Regions from separate parts of the Burkholderia sp. SR8 genome, predicted to be linked through region 1. Evidence: predicted binding sites of a transcription regulator. Region 1 holds the regulator's gene; each other region holds the start of a gene.
What was found. The regulator LexA, encoded in region 1, represses DNA repair genes until DNA is damaged. The targets are predictions, from matches to a motif close to ACTGTATNNNNATACAGT.

Region 2: the regulator LexA is predicted to act here: its motif matches at 3,195-3,212, upstream of Q3A80_RS03825 (DUF2471 family protein).
Region 3: the regulator LexA is predicted to act here: its motif matches at 3,719-3,736, upstream of Q3A80_RS16820 (PA0069 family radical SAM protein).

Annotation. Positions count from the first base shown of each region.
Region 1 covers NZ_JAULUC010000007.1:195,866-201,029, forward strand. Annotated here, with positions in the region: gene cysT (sulfate ABC transporter permease subunit CysT) at 1-528, opposite strand, end outside; gene Q3A80_RS11465 (sulfate ABC transporter substrate-binding protein) at 666-1,703, opposite strand; gene lexA (transcriptional repressor LexA) at 1,968-2,615, shown strand; gene Q3A80_RS11475 (hypothetical protein) at 2,642-2,980, shown strand; gene Q3A80_RS11480 (DUF2939 domain-containing protein) at 3,010-3,732, shown strand; gene Q3A80_RS11485 (universal stress protein) at 3,843-4,340, opposite strand; gene Q3A80_RS11490 (hypothetical protein) at 4,339-4,503, shown strand; gene nodI (nodulation factor ABC transporter ATP-binding protein NodI) at 4,667-5,164, shown strand, end outside.
Region 2 covers NZ_JAULUC010000002.1:342,977-348,140, reverse strand. Annotated here, with positions in the region: gene Q3A80_RS03835 (AraC family transcriptional regulator) at 1-443, opposite strand, end outside; gene Q3A80_RS03830 (oxidoreductase) at 520-2,553, shown strand; gene Q3A80_RS03825 (DUF2471 family protein) at 2,728-3,132, opposite strand; gene Q3A80_RS03820 (LysR family transcriptional regulator) at 3,318-4,211, opposite strand; gene Q3A80_RS03815 (NAD(P)H-dependent oxidoreductase) at 4,298-5,083, shown strand.
Region 3 covers NZ_JAULUC010000012.1:620-5,783, reverse strand. Annotated here, with positions in the region: gene rimM (ribosome maturation factor RimM) at 1-341, opposite strand, end outside; gene rpsP (30S ribosomal protein S16) at 384-638, opposite strand; gene Q3A80_RS16830 (PQQ-dependent sugar dehydrogenase) at 792-1,931, shown strand; gene Q3A80_RS16825 (NINE protein) at 2,040-2,507, shown strand; gene Q3A80_RS16820 (PA0069 family radical SAM protein) at 2,525-3,703, opposite strand; gene Q3A80_RS16815 (Lrp/AsnC ligand binding domain-containing protein) at 3,807-4,295, opposite strand; gene Q3A80_RS16810 (D-amino acid dehydrogenase) at 4,441-5,164, shown strand, end outside.

The DNA of each region.
Region 1 (5,164 bases):
GGCGGCCTCTTCCTGCTCGCGCTCGAAATCCTCGAGCACCGGCTGCACGGTGCGCACGACGAACGGCAGCCCGATGAAGGTCAGCGCGACCAGCACGCCGACCGGCGTGAACGCGATCTTGATGCCGAACGGCGCGAGATACTGGCCGACCCAGCCGTTGGTCGCATAGACGGCGGCGAGCGAGATGCCCGCGACCGACGTCGGCAGCGCGAACGGCAGGTCGACGATCGCGTCGACGAGGCGCTTGAACGGGAACGTGTAGCGCACGAGCACCCACGCGACGAGAAAGCCGAACACGGCGTTGATCACGGCGCCGCCGAGTGCGGCGGAGAACGTCAGCCGGTACGACGCGAGCACGCGCGGCGACGTGACGGCCGTGACGAACTGGTCCCACGACAGCGTCGCGGTCTTCAGGAACGTGGCGGCGAGCGGGATCAGCACCACGAGGCTCAAATAGGCCACCGTGATGCCGAGCGTCACGCCGAAACCGGGCAGCGCGCTCGGCTTGCGAAAGGTGTACGTCGTCATCGGATGCTCTTGCTGGGTCGATGCTGCTCATGGGTCCGACGCAAACGCCGGCGCGGAGTGTTCTCGCGCCGGCGGCCCGTCGGGGATGCGGCGCGCTGTCGTGGCGCGCCGCTGTCGTTATGGTGTGACTGCGTGCGTTACTGCGGCTTGTAGATCGAATCGAACACGCCGCCGTCCGCGAAATGCGTCTTCTGCGCATTCGTCCAGCCGCCGAACGTGTCGTCGACCGTGTACAGCTTCAGCTTCGGGAACTGCTTCGTCAGCTCCGCCGGCACGTTCTTCGAACGCGGACGGTAGTAGTTGCGCGCCGCGATCTCCTGGCCCTGCGGGCTGTACAGGAAATTCAGGTACGCCTCGGCCAGCTTGCGCGTGCCCTTCTTGTCGACCACCTTGTCGACCACCGCGACCGGCGGCTCGGCCAGGATGCTCACCGACGGCACGACGATCTCGAACTTGTCGGTGCCGAATTCCTTGATCGACAGGAACGCCTCGTTTTCCCATGCGATCAGCACGTCGCCGATCCCGCGCTGCACGAAGCTCGTCGTCGCACCCCGTGCGCCCGAATCGAGCACGCCGGCGTTCTTGTACAGCTTCGTCACGAATTCCTTTGCGCTCTGCTCGTTGCCGCCGGGCTTGTGCACGGCGTACGCCCATGCCGCCAGATAGTTCCAGCGCGCGCCGCCCGAGGTCTTCGGATTCGGCGTGACGATCGAGACGCCCGGCTTGGTCAGGTCGTCCCAGTCCTTGATCCCCTTCGGGTTGCCCTTGCGCACCAGGAACACGATCGTCGACGTGTACGGCGACGCGTTGTCGGGCAGGCGCTTTTGCCAGTCCTTGTTGACGAGACCCTTGTTGGCGAGCGCATCGATGTCGTACGCGAGCGCCAGCGTGACGACGTCGGCCTGCAGGCCGTCGAGCACCGAGCGCGCCTGCGCGCCCGAGCCGCCGTGCGACTGCTTGAAGTTGACCGTCTCGCCCGTCTTCGCCTTCCACTCCTTGCCGAACGCCTGGTTGAAATCCTGATACAGCTCGCGCGTCGGGTCGTACGACACGTTCAGGAACGTCGTATCGGCCTGCGCATGCGTCGCGACGCCGAGCGCCGCCGCCGCGCCCAGCGCGAGTGTTGCGATCAGGCGGCCCACTCCGCCCACCAGCCCCGTATTGCGCTTCGCCATCCTTGGTTCTCCAGTGTTGTCGGTATTGCGATGTCGGGCCAGTCTATCGAACGGGTTACATGATTAAAAATAATCGTTCTTCATTTTTTAATACTCAAAAGTGCTAACGCAGACTGGACGGACGGTTGCGGCAGACGAACCGCCGTCCGGACGTCGCGAAATGACGCCGGAACCGGCGCGATCGCGTCGAACCTCAAGTAACGCTTGAAATTCGCGAAGTACTGTATAAAAATACAGCTCACTGTCTATCCATACAGTTCAGCCATGACCAAACTCACCGCCCGTCAGCAGCAAGTGTTCGACTTGATCCGTCGCGCGATCGAGCGCTCCGGTTTCCCGCCCACGCGCGCCGAGATCGCGGCCGAGCTCGGCTTCAGTTCGCCGAACGCGGCCGAGGAACACCTGCGTGCGCTGGCGCGCAAGGGCGTGATCGAACTGGCGGCCGGCGCGTCGCGCGGCATCCGCCTGCTCGGCGTCGACGACGTCCCGCACCAGTTCACGCTCCCGCATGCCGGCCTGATGCAACTGTCGCTGCCGCTCGTCGGCCGGGTCGCGGCCGGCAGCCCGATCCTCGCGCAGGAGCACATCTCGCAGCATTACGCATGCGATCCCGCGCTGTTCACGAGCAAGCCCGACTACCTGCTGAAGGTGCGCGGGCTGTCCATGCGCGACGCCGGCATTCTCGACGGCGACCTCCTCGCGGTGCAGAAGCGCACCGAAGCGAAGGACGGCCAGATCATCGTTGCGCGTCTGGGCGACGACGTCACGGTCAAGCGCCTGATGCGCCGTCCCGGCGGCCTCGAGCTGATCGCGGAGAACCCGGATTACGAAAACATCTTCGTCAAGGCCGGCAGCGCGGAATTCGCGCTGGAAGGCATCGCCGTCGGGCTGATCCGCTCGGGCGAACTCTGACAATCGGTCTCGCTGAGGAGAACACCATGGAACGCCTTTCCCGTCTGCTGCCTTTCCGTCAATTCGGCCGCCTGCGTCACCTGCGCGGCCGCACGCCCTGCGCGCCGCTGTCCGCCGCGGCGCCCGTGGTGAGCCAAGAAGTCGCAGTTGAACGGCAGGCGTCGCTGCTGCCGTCGGCGCTTCCCGCATTCGCGCGGGTCTCGCTGAACGCCGGCCTCAATCACGCGGAACCGGCGCGCCGTGCGCCCGTCCGGGTCTATCACGGCCGCTCGCGCCTGATCATGGTGGGCACGATCGATGCCGTGTGCCGGATGATCGACCGCTGCATCGCCGAGGAACGATCGGCCACGCACGGCGGTCTCTGATTGCGGAACCTGTCCGCACCGGAGGGATCGTGACTGTAACGTCGGGCCGCGCGTGGCGGCTCAAACCCCTGCTGATCGTCGTGCTGGCCGTCGCCATACTGGCGGCGATCGGCTATGCATACGCATCGCCGTATGTCGCGCTCGGCCGCCTGAAAGCGGCGGTCGATGCGCGCGATGCGCAGGCAGTCAGTGAGTATGTCGATTTCCCGTCGCTGCGCATCAGCCTGAAGCAGCAGGTCACGGAAGAATTGATGCGCCGGATCGATGCGGTGAAGAAGGACAACCCGTTCGCGGTGATCGGCGCGCTGATCGGCTCCGCATTGATCGGCCCGCTGGTCGATGCGTACGCGACGCCGGAAGGTGTGGCGGCGCTGATGAGCGGGATCCCGCCGCGCGGCAATCCGGGCGAACGGCCGCCCGAATGGTCGGGGCCGCCGTCAGGCGGCGCGCCGGGCAACGCACCGGCTGCACCGCCAACGCCGGCCGCGCCGCCCGCTGGTCCGGGTGCCGCAGCGAGCGCGCCCGCCCCCGTACCCGGCAGCACCGCTGCGCCGTCCGCGTCTGCGGCAGCACCCGCACCGGCGAGCCTCGTTGATGCGGGCCATCCGCAGCAAACGAGCGCCGGCTACCGGAATATCGATGAATTCGTCGTGACCTACCAGCGCAGCGCCGACGGCACGCGTTATGCGGCGATCTTTCACCGCTTCGGACTGTTCTCGTGGAAGCTGTCCGCGATCGATCTGCACGCATGAGCGTGCCGCGATCGGAATGGATGCCGCGAACGCGGCACAGCGCGAGACCGGCGTGAACCGCGGGCACACCGCGGCCGGTCGGTCACGCGATCAACGCATCGTTTGCCGTGTTACTTGCCGCTCGCGGTAGCCGCTTCGCGTTCGCGCGCGATCTCGGCCTTTTGCTCTTCCGCCGAAGAACACGCGACCAGAATGCTGCAGTTCACGCGGTCGAGCAGCTGCGTGTTGCCCGAGCCCATCCACCATCTCGACAACCCGCTGCGGCAGCGGTGGCCGACGACGACGAGATCGGCGTTGATCTCCGTCGCGAGATTCGCGATTTCGTCGATCGGATAACCGAACGCGAAGTGCCCTTCCGCCTGCACGCCACGCTCGCGCAGCCAGTTCACGCCTTCCTGCAGGATCTCGCGTGCGGTTTCCTCGAAGCGGCCGCATGCGACATCGGTCAGCAGCCCTGCGCTTTGCGCGATGCTCGAGCGCATGTCGACGACCGACAGCAAATGCGTTTCCGCCTTCAGGTCCAACGCGAGATTCGCACCGCAGCGCAATGCCTTGCGCCCTTCGAGCGTGCCGTCGTAGCACAGCAGAATCTTGTTGTAGCTAGCCATGAAACCTCCCTATCGCGACTACGTGCGCTATGCACTCATCATGGTGCGCCGCAATTCCGGACGCAAGGGATGGAAAACGCTGATTCGCCACGCGGGGCGCGTCGGCGATGATGCGGTGCACGATCCGTGCGCGCCTGCACCGTGCCGCGCGGGCATGCCCTGAAGAGACGCAGCCGATGCACTAGAATGGCCCGTTCGTGCCGTCGACGCGCGATCGCCTCGGTCATGCCCATGTGACACGCATTCGGCCGATCCGTTCGCAAGCCGCCATGCCGACCCGGCCGGCCGCCACATGCGCCCGCGCCCGCTTACAACGACAACCTGCCATGTCCGTTGCACCGATCGATTTCCGGAACGTCGAAAAGCGCTATGGCGACAAGCTCGTCGTCGACGACCTGTCCTTCCACGTGCAGGCCGGCGAATGCTACGGCCTGCTCGGGCCGAACGGCGCCGGCAAGACCACGACGCTGAAGATGCTGCTGGGCCTCGCGTACCCCGATGCCGGCGCCATTTCGCTATGCGGCGAACCGGTTCCGTCACGTGCGCGGCATGCGCGCCGGCGTGTCGGCGTCGTCCCGCAGTTCGACAACCTCGATCCCGACTTCACGGTCCGCGAAAACCTGCTCGTGTTCAGCCGCTATTTCGGGATGTCGGCGCCCGCCGCACGCGCGCTCGTGCAGCCGCTGCTCGAATTCGCGAAACTGGAAAACAAGGCCGATGCGAAGGTCGGCGAGCTGTCCGGCGGGATGAAACGGCGGCTGACGCTCGCCCGCGCGCTCGTCAACGACCCCGACGTGCTCGTGCTCGACGAGCCGACGACGGGC
Region 2 (5,164 bases), on a different contig from region 1:
CCGTGCAGTTCGAGCGTCGCGCCATGTTCGTCTTCCGCATAGGTCAGACGATATTGGCGATTGCGCATCCGGAAGTAGCGCTGCGTGACGACGAGCGCGGCGCGGATGTCCGGCGCGGTCAGCGTTGCATAACCGAGGAAGCCGTGCACGGTCGGCTTCAGCAGCAAGCCGAACGCGAGCCCGATGCCCGGGTCGCCGCCGATCTCGATCGCGTTGAGCACGAGCCGCCCCCATTGCGACGGCGCGACCCGCGCGTCCGGTTCGGCCAGCACCGCGTCCCGCAGGCCGGTGCCCGCACGCACCGCGGACGGATCGACGCCGCGCGCGGCCAGTGCCTGCAGCAGCAGGCGCGTATAGGCGACCGGAATCGTCGGCCGGCGCAGCCCGAGGTGGTCCTTGCGTGGTGCGGAGGTCATGTCTTTTTGGCCGGAAATGACAAGCATTATGGCTGTTTGCCCCCTCACGTTCAAGGCGGCGCGCGGCCTACGATCACATCCACCGCTTAACCGCAGAACGATCATGACGACCGCCTTTCCGCACCTGCTCGCACCGCTCGACCTCGGTTTCACCACGCTGAGGAACCGTGTGCTGATGGGATCGATGCACACCGGCCTCGAGGACAGCCGCAAGACGCTGCCGCGGCTCGCCGACTATTTCGCCGAACGCGCGCGTGGCGGTGTCGGCCTGATCGTGACCGGCGGCTTCGCGCCGAACGTGGCCGGCTGGACCAAGCCGTTCGGCGGCACGCTGATGACGTCGGCCAGCGCGCGGCGGCACCGCGTGATCACCGACGCGGTGCACGCGGACGACGGCAAGATCGCGCTGCAGATCCTGCATACCGGCCGCTACGGCTACCACCCGTTCGCGGTCGCGCCGTCGAAGATCAAGTCGCCGATCTCGCCGTTCGCGCCGCATGAACTGAGCGCCCGCGGTGTCGAGCGGCAGATCCGCGCATTCGTCCGCTGCGCGCAGCTCGCGCGCGACGCCGGTTACGACGGCGTCGAGATCATGGGCTCCGAGGGCTACCTGATCAACCAGTTCATCTCGATGCATACGAACAAGCGCAGCGACCAGTGGGGCGGTTCGTACGAGAACCGGATCCGGCTGCCGATCGAGATCGTCGAGCGCACGCGCGAGGCGGTCGGCCGCGACTTCATCCTGATCTACCGGCTGTCGATGCTCGACCTGATTCCGGACGGCAGCGACTGGCGCGAGACCGTGCAGCTCGCGAAGGCCGTCGAGCGCGCGGGCGCGACCATCATCAACACGGGGATCGGCTGGCACGAGGCGCGCGTGCCGACGATCGCGACGTCGGTGCCGCGCGGCGCGTTCGCATGGGTCACGAAGAAGATGAAGGGCGAGGTCGGCATCCCGCTCGTGACGACCAACCGGATCAACCGGCCCGAAGTGGCCGAGCAGATTCTCGCGGACGGCTGCGCGGACATGGTGTCGATGGCGCGCCCGCTGCTCGCGGATGCCGAGTTCGTCGTCAAGGCCGCGCAGGGCCGTGCGGACGAGATCAACACGTGCATCGGCTGCAACCAGGCGTGCCTCGATCACGCGTTCAGGAACCGGATCGCGTCGTGCCTGCTGAACCCGCGCGCGTGCCACGAGACCGAGCTGATCTACGCCCCTGCGCAGCAGCCGAAACGCATCGCGGTGGTCGGCGCGGGGCCGGCCGGGCTCGCGTGCTCGACCGTGCTCGCGCAGCGCGGCCACCACGTCGACCTGTTCGACGCGGCAGCGGAGATCGGCGGCCAGTTCAACATGGCGAAGCGGATTCCGGGCAAGGAGGAGTTCGACGAAGCGCTGCGTTACTTCGGCCGGCAGGTCGAGCTCACAGGCGTGAACCTGCACCTGAATCGTCGCGTCGACGCGAGCGACCTGATCGCGGGCGGCTACGACGAGATCGTGCTCGCGACCGGCGTCGCGCCGCGCGACCCGAAGATTCCCGGTCAGGACGGGCCGAACGTGCTCAGCTATATCGACGTGCTCGCCGGCCGGCGGCCGGTCGGCCGGCGCGTCGCGGTGGTCGGCGCGGGCGGGATCGGCTTCGATGTCGCCGAATATCTGGTGCAGGACGGCGAGTCGCCGACGCTCGATCTCGAAGAATGGAAAGCGGAGTGGGGCGTGACCGATCCGGCCGCGATGCGCGGCGGCGTGACGCGCGCGCAGGTCGCGGCGCCCGCTCGCGAGGTGACGCTGCTGCAGCGCAAGGCCGCGCCGCTCGGCAAGGGGCTCGGCAAGACGACCGGCTGGATTCACCGCGCGACGCTGAAGATGAAGCAGGTGAAGATGATCGGCGGCGTGAATTACGAATTGATCGACGCGCGCGGGCTGCACGTGTCGTACGGCGAGCAGCGTACCGATCACGAGCTGATCGAGGCCGACACGATCGTGCTGTGCACGGGGCAGGAGCCGCAGCGTGCACTGCTCGCGCCGTTGCAGGCGGCCGGCCGCCCGGTGCATCTGATCGGCGGCGCGGAGCTGGCCGCGGAACTCGATGCGAAGCGGGCGATCGACCAGGGTTCGCGGCTGGCCGCGCGGTTGTAACGGGCAGCTGCTTCGCGTCGCGCGGCGCAGTGCGTCGCACGATGGCACGTGATGCTCGCGCCGACGATTCCGGATCCGTTCCATGCCGACAGCGACGAACGGATGCGGACAGCGTCGCCATGCAACGTGGCGACGCGATCGCGGCAGACGGCGCTCGCTACTTGCCGGTGCGCATCACGCCGCTTCGGCGCGCTCTTCTTCTTCCGCTTCCAGCATTGCCTTGACGATCAGGTAGACGGCCGGCAGGTCGTCGTCGTCGCGGCGCCAGTCGACCGGCTCCTCGACGTCCGCGGCGACGAGCCGGCTGTCGCGCAGGCGGATGAACGCATCGACGACCGTCGGATCGTTGCGGCTCAGGAAGCCGGCATTCGAGAACGCGAGTTCCTCGACGTTCAGCAGCGCCTGCCAGCTCATCGTGCGGACGGCGGCCGGATGGGTGCGGCGCCGCAGCCCGAGCGCGCGCTGCGCGGGGCCGCCGACGACACGCTGCAGATCGACCACCGCGCGCTGCGCGGCGCGCTCGAAGTGGACGGGGTTGAAGCCGGGTTGCTCGGGATCGAATGCGGATGACTGGAACATGGTCGCCTCACAAAAGTCCGTCCGTCATGGGTGACGGAATTCGGGTCAAATGGTGCAAAAGCACTGTAAATATATACAGTGTTCGGCGCCGTATCAAGTGCCGAATGAATATGTGTGTGCGGTGACGGTTTTCTGACGATTGCGGACACGCCCGCGCGTGCGGCCGTCCGTGCCGGCGCGGCGATTCACACCGATGCGGCGATCGTCTCCCGCAACCAGCGATGCGCGGGGTCGCGATGCACGCGTTCGTGCCACAGCATCGACATTTCGTAGCCGGGGACCTCGACCGGCGCTTCCACGACGCGCAGCGCGGGCGTGTCGCGCACCAGCCGCTCCGGCAGCATCGCGACCAGGTCGGTGCCGGCAATGGCCGACATCACGAACAGGAAATGCGGAACCGACAGCACGACGCGCCGCGTGGCGCCCGCTTGCGCGAGCGCTTCGTCGGTCACGCCGAAAAAGCCGCCGCCGTCGGGCGACACGATCACGTGCTCCAGCGCGCCGAACTGCGCGAGCGTCGGCCGCCGCTTCAGCTTCGGATGCCCGGCGCGGCCGACCAGCACGTAGCGCTCGGCGAACAGCGGCAGGCGCCGCATCCCTGCCGGCGAGCCCTCGGTCGTATGGAACGCCAGATCGATGCCGTTTCGCTCGGCATCCTGCTCGATGCGCGGCGGCACCAGCTCGACGACGGCGAGCCGGGTCGCGGGCGCGGCCGAGCGCAGCGCGTTCAGCGCGGGCAGGACGATCGTCGATTCGCCGTAGTCGGTCGCGGTCACGCGCCACGTGTTCGTCGCGGTCGCCGGATCGAACGGCGTGGCCGTCAGCACCGCGCGCTCGACCGCTTCCAGCGCGTCGCGCAATGGTTCGCGCAGCGTTTCCGCACGCGCGGTCGGCCGCATCCCGCGCGGGCCCGGCAGCAGCAGCGGGTCGCCGAACAGGTCGCGCAGTTTCTGCAACTGCACGCTGACCGACGGCTGCGACATGTTCAGTTTCTCGGCTGCGCGCGTGACGTTGTGCTCGGCGAGCAGCACGTCCAGCGTGACCAGCAGGTTCAGATCCAGTCGTCTGAGATTGTTCATGGCTATACCTGGGATATCAGGAATTCATTTCCAATATACCGGTGATGACGGCATCCTGCAGTCGTTGAATCCACGGAGCAGTGAACATGAATGTGCTGATCGTCTATGCCCATCCCGAACCGCGATCGCTGAACGGCGCGTTGCGGGACTTCGCCGTCGCGCATCTCGAAGCGGCCGGCCATGCGGTGCAGGTGACCGATCTGTATGCGATGAACTGGAAGGCCGCATTCGATGCGGATGACGTGACCGACCGCGCGCCCGACGCACGCTTCGATCCCGCGCTCGATTCGAAGCGCGCGTTCGAGACGGGCACGCAGCGCGACGACATCGCGCGCGAACAGCAAAAATTGAAGTGGGCCGACGCGGTGATCCTGCAGTTTCCGCTGTGGTGGTTCTCGATGCCGGCGATCATGAAGGGCTGGGTCGAGCGTGTGTATGCGTACGGTTTCGCGTACGGCGTCGGCGAGCATTCCGACCGGCATTGGGGCGATCGTTACGGCGAAGGTTCGCTCGCGGGCAAGCGTGCGATGGTGATCGTCACGACGGGCGGATGGGAGTCGCACTACAGCGCGCGCGGCATCAACGGGCCGATCGACGACGTGCTGTTTCCGATCCAGCACGGGATCCTGTATTACCCGGGGTTCGACGTGCTGCCGCCGTTCGTGATCTATCGCACCGGACGGATGGACGACGCGCGCTTCGGCGAAACGCGCGCGGCGCTCGCGAAGCGTCTCGACACGCTGTGGACCGCGCAGCCGATTCCGTTCCGGCGGCAGAACGCGGGCGACTACGAGATTCCGGCGCTGACGCTGAAGCCGGAAATCGCGCCGGGCACGGTCGGGTTTGCCGCGCATCTGGCCGCGCAGCAGTGAGCGCCGCTGCATCGGCGTGATGCGGGGCGGCGCCGCAAGCCCGGACTGCAAAACGATACGGGCGACCGGCGAGAACATCGC
Region 3 (5,164 bases), on a different contig from region 1:
TGCGCGACGACCGTGTCGCCGTGCGTCTTCGACTGCAGGATGCGGGCGGACAACCGCTCCCCACCCCGTTCCAGCCACCAGCGGCGCGCGTTGAGCAGCGCATCGCCGCCGCGGCCTGCGTCGGCATGCGTCGCCACCTTGACCCAGCCTTTCAGGCCATAGGCGTCGACCACCGCCCCGACCTCGACAGCATCGTCGGGCCAGGCTTGCACCGCTTCGAGGCTGCCCTGCTCGGCAGCCTTACCGGCGTTCGCGACAACGTCGCGTTCGACCGGCTTGCGGACGAATGCGCCAAACGACGCTCGCCCGCGCTTTGCGTTACCGGAATCGTGACCGGACATCAATGCTCCTTGCAGCCGGCACGACCGGCACACCGCGCCATGTTAGGCGGCCGGTTGCGCCTTTTGCGCTTCCTTCACGAGACGCTGGACGGTCGGCGACAGTTGCGCGCCAACACCTTGCCAGTACGTCAGGCGATCCTGAGCGATACGCAGCGACTCGCCCTTCGTGGCGACCGGGTTGTAGAAGCCGACGCGCTCGATGAAGCGGCCGTCACGACGGTTGCGCGAATCGGTAGCGACGATGTTGTAGAACGGGCGCTTCTTCGAGCCGCCGCGAGCCAGACGGATGATAACCATATGAAATCCTTCGGGAAAACCGGGTTCGAAACTACTGAAACGTGCGATTATAGCCGGAAACCAAAGCCACAACAAACACTTACGCGCAAAAATTCCGCAGACGCCCTGTCCGCCGGGCATACAATCGTCGTGTTCCCGATGCCTCCCGCCGCCATGCCGCTATTTTGCGCCGCCCCGGCACACCGTGCGCAGCACCGCCTCGCGGGCATGCTGGCCGGCCTCGTCGCCTGCGTTGCGTCGGCTGCCGCTGGCGCCGCGCCGCCGGTGAGCGAGCTCGTCGTGCCGCCCGGGTTCCACGTCGACGTGCTGACCGACGCGGTGCCGGCCGCACGCGAAATGGCGTGGTCGCCGCGCGGAATCCTGTACGTCGGCTCGCGGGAAGGCCGCGTCTACGCGTTTGCGATGCACGAGGGCCGGATCACAGCCCGCCACGTGATCGCATCGGGGCTCGACATGCCGGTCGGCGTCGCATACCGCGACGGCGCGCTCTATATCTCCGCCGTGTCGCGCATCCTGCGCCTCGACCAGATCGACGACCGGCTCGCGAAGCCGCCAGCGCCAGCGGTCGTCACGGACGCGCTGCCGACCGACCACCATCACGGCTGGAAATTCATCGCATTCGGCCCCGACGGCAAGCTTTACGTGCCGACCGGCGCGCCATGCAACGTGTGCCTCGCCGATCGCAACCGCTACGCGATCATCGCGCGCATGAATGCCGACGGCAGCGGACGCGAGGTATTTGCCCGCGGCGTGCGCAATACCGTCGGCTTTGCGTGGCACCCCGACTCGGGCGAACTGTGGTTCACCGACAACGGCCGCGACCTGATGGGCGACGACGTGCCCGACGACAAGCTGAACCGCGCGCCGCGGGCGGGCCTCGACTTCGGCTTTCCCTACTGTCATGGCGGCGACCGGCCCGACCCGGAATTCGGAAGCCCCGACGTGTGCCGCCGCTATGTGCCGCCCGTGCTGAAGCTCGGCGCGCACGTCGCGGCACTGGGCATGCGCTTCTATACGGGACCGATGTTTCCGGCGTCGTATCGGAACAACGTCTTCATTGCCGAGCATGGTTCGTGGAACCGCAGCACGAAGGTCGGCTACCGCGTGATGCGCGCGGTCGTGTCCGCCGACGGCAGTCACGCACGCCAGACGCCGTTCATCACGGGCTGGCTGCGCGCGGACGGCACCGTATGGGGACGGCCGGCCGACGTACTGCCGCTGCCGGACGGCTCGCTCCTCGTGAGCGACGACTACGCAGGTGCGATCTACCGCGTCACCTATGCGGCACCTTGACGCAGGCGACGGATGACCGGCCCCGACCGGGCATCGTAGAATGCGTGCCGGGCCGAGCGCCCGCGCCGACCCGCCGGCGCCCATGCCAACGATAATCCGCCGCCACCCATGTCCAGCAGCACCGCACCGTCCCGCCGCTTCCGCTCCAAGACGCTCACCGCCGCCCTCGCATTCCTGTTCGGTTCGCTCGGCGCGCATCGCTTCTATCTGTACGGCTTTCGCGACGTGTACGGCTGGGCACACCTGCTCGCGACGATCGTCGGGATTCCGGGCTTTCTGCTGCTCGCGGCGACCCAGCGCACGGCCAGCCTTGGCTGGTGGCTCGCCGTGCCCGGCGCGATCTCGCTGCTGGCCGCGTTCCTCGCCGCACTCGTCTACGGGCTGCGCCCCGACGAAAAATGGGATGCGCAGTTCAATGCCGAGACGGGCAAGCAGAGCCGCTCGGGCTGGACGGTGATCTTCATCGTGATCTTCTCGCTGCTGATCGGTGCGTTCCTGCTGATGACCGCGCTCGCACTGTCGTTCCAGACGTACTTCGAATCGCAGGTCGAAGCGGCGAAGCAGATTTCGCAGTAAGCGCCGCCGCGCGCCGGTCAGAACAGGCTCAGCTGCATGTCGTCGCGCGACTTCGCGCCGGCTGCGCCCGCCACCGGGCGCCGAGCTGCCGCGGCGGCCACCGGTGGGCCGCGAAACCGCGACATGTCGAGAATGCCGTTGCTGCGCTCGTTCAAGCCGAGCCGCTTGACGGCCTGACGGAAGCGCTGCCGCAACAGGTCGGCCCAGATCCCTTCGCCCTTCATCCGTTTCGAGAAATCCGAGTCGTAATCCTTCCCGCCGCGCATGTCGCGCACGCGGTTCATCACGCGCTCCGCGCGGTCCGGAAAATGCGCGGCGAGCCAGTTCTTGAACAGCGGCGCGACCTCCCACGGCAAGCGCAGGATGATGTAGCTCGCGTGCGTCGCGCCGGCTTCCGCACATGCCTCCAGCACGCGCTCCATGTCGGGCTCGGTGACGAACGGGATCATCGGCGCAATGCTCACGCCGACCGGCACGCCCGCGTCGCGCAGCGCGCGGATCGTCCGCAGCCGGCGCGCCGGCGTCGCCGCGCGCGGCTCGAGCGTGCGCGCGAGCTCGGCGTCGAGCGTCGTGATCGTGACCGCCGCCATCACCTGCCCGCGTTCGGCCATCGGCGCGAGCAGATCGAGATCGCGCTCGATCAGCGAGGATTTCGTGATCGCGGCGAACGGCAGCCCGTGATCGTGCATCACCTGGATCACGCTGCGCGTGATGCGCAGATCGCGCTCGACCGGCTGGTATGCGTCGGTGTTGACGCCGAGCGCGATCGGCTCGGGCACGTAACGCTTGCGCGAAATCTCGCGCTCGAGCAGTTCGGCCGCGTTGACCTTCGCATAGATCCGGCTCTCGAAATCGAGCCCGGGCGACAGGCCGAGGTAGCTGTGCGTCGGCCGGGCAAAGCAGTAGATGCAGCCGTGCTCGCAACCGCGATACGGATTGAGCGACACGCTGAACGGAATGTCCGGCGACTGGTTGTGCGTCAGGATGCTCTTCGCGCGCTCCTCGAACACCTGCGTGCGCAGCGGAGCAGGCAGATCGGTGTCGTCCGATTCGCGCGTCCAGCCGTCGTCGACCGCTTCGCGCAGCGCCGTTTCATAGCGCCCCTGCAGATTGTCGACCGCGCCGCGCCCCTTGCGGGGCGCGGGCGGCGCTATCGGAAATTCGTTGTCGGACAGACCGTCCATGCGCTCACCCATTCGCCTGCACCCAATACTGTACATTTATACAGTATTGGGTGCAGCGTGCCAAGGGCGAGATAAAGGGTCCGGCTGACAGCCCGGCAACGGGCCGCGGCAACGGTCACTCGCCGACCGAAATCGTCAGCGTCTCCTTGATTTCTTCCATCACGACATAGCTTTTCGACTGCACCGCGCCGGGCAACTGCAGCAGAATGTCGCCGAGCAGCTTGCGATAGTCGGCCATTTCGCCGATCCGCGCCTTGATCAGGTAGTCGAAATCGCCGGACACGAGATGGCATTCGAGCACCTCGTCGATCTTCATCACTTCGCGGCGGAACTGCTCGAACATGTTGCCGCCCTTGTGGCCGAGCGTGATCTCGACGAACACAAGCAGCGCCGCGCCGAGCTGGCCCGGATCCACGCGCGCGTGGTAGCCGGTGATGACCCCGTCGCGCTCCATCCGCCGCACGCGCTCGATGCACGGCGTGACGGTCAGCCCGACCTGTTCCGCGAGGTCCTTCATCGCCATCCGGCCATCGTCCTGGAGCAGTTTCAGGATGCGCCGGTCGAGCTTGTCGAGGGAGCGTACTGGCTGACGTTGCGTTCTCATTTGTTTCTTCTGAAAACCTGAAAAATACGATAACAAAACCTACACATTCGACAATACCATAGCGCAAAACACTAGATCAGCTAGAGGTTACACGGAGACGCAAGTGCGCCCGGCCTCGACCTGATTCCTTCCATCTGGAGCAGCTATGCGAGTCGTCATTCTGGGCAGCGGTGTGGTGGGCGTGGCAAGCGCGTATTACCTCGCACGCGCCGGTCATGAAGTCACGGTGATCGACCGGGAGGCCGGCCCGGCCCTCGAGACGAGCTTCGCGAACGCGGGCCAGATTTCGCCCGGCTATGCGGCGCCGTGGGCCGCGCCCGGCGTGCCGCTGAAGGCCGTCAAGTGGATGTTCGAGAAGCATGCGCCGCTCGCGATCCGCCTCGACGGCACGCGCTTCCAGCTTCAGTGGATGTGGCAGATGCTGCGCAACTGCACGGCCGAGCGCTATGCGGTCAACAAGGGCCGCATGGTCCGTCTCGCCGAATACAGCCGCGAGTGCCTGCAGGCGCTGCGTGCGGACACCGGCATCCAGTACGAAGGCCGCACGGGCGGCACGCTGCAGCTGTTCCGCACGCAGCAGCAGCTCGACGGCGCGGCGAAGGACATCGCGGTGCTGCAGGAAGCGAACGTGCCGTTCGAACTGCTGTCGCCGGCCGAGCTCAAGCACGCCGAACCGGCTCTCGCCGCCGTGTCGCACAAGCTGACGGGCGGCCTGCGCCTGCCGGGCGACGAAACCGGCGACTGCCAGCTGTTCACGACGCGCCTTGCAGCGCTCGCCGAATCGCTCGGCGTGAAGTTCCGCTACAACACGCCGATCGACGCACTCGCGATCGCCGGCGGCAGGATCGCCGGCGTGCAGTGCGGCAGCG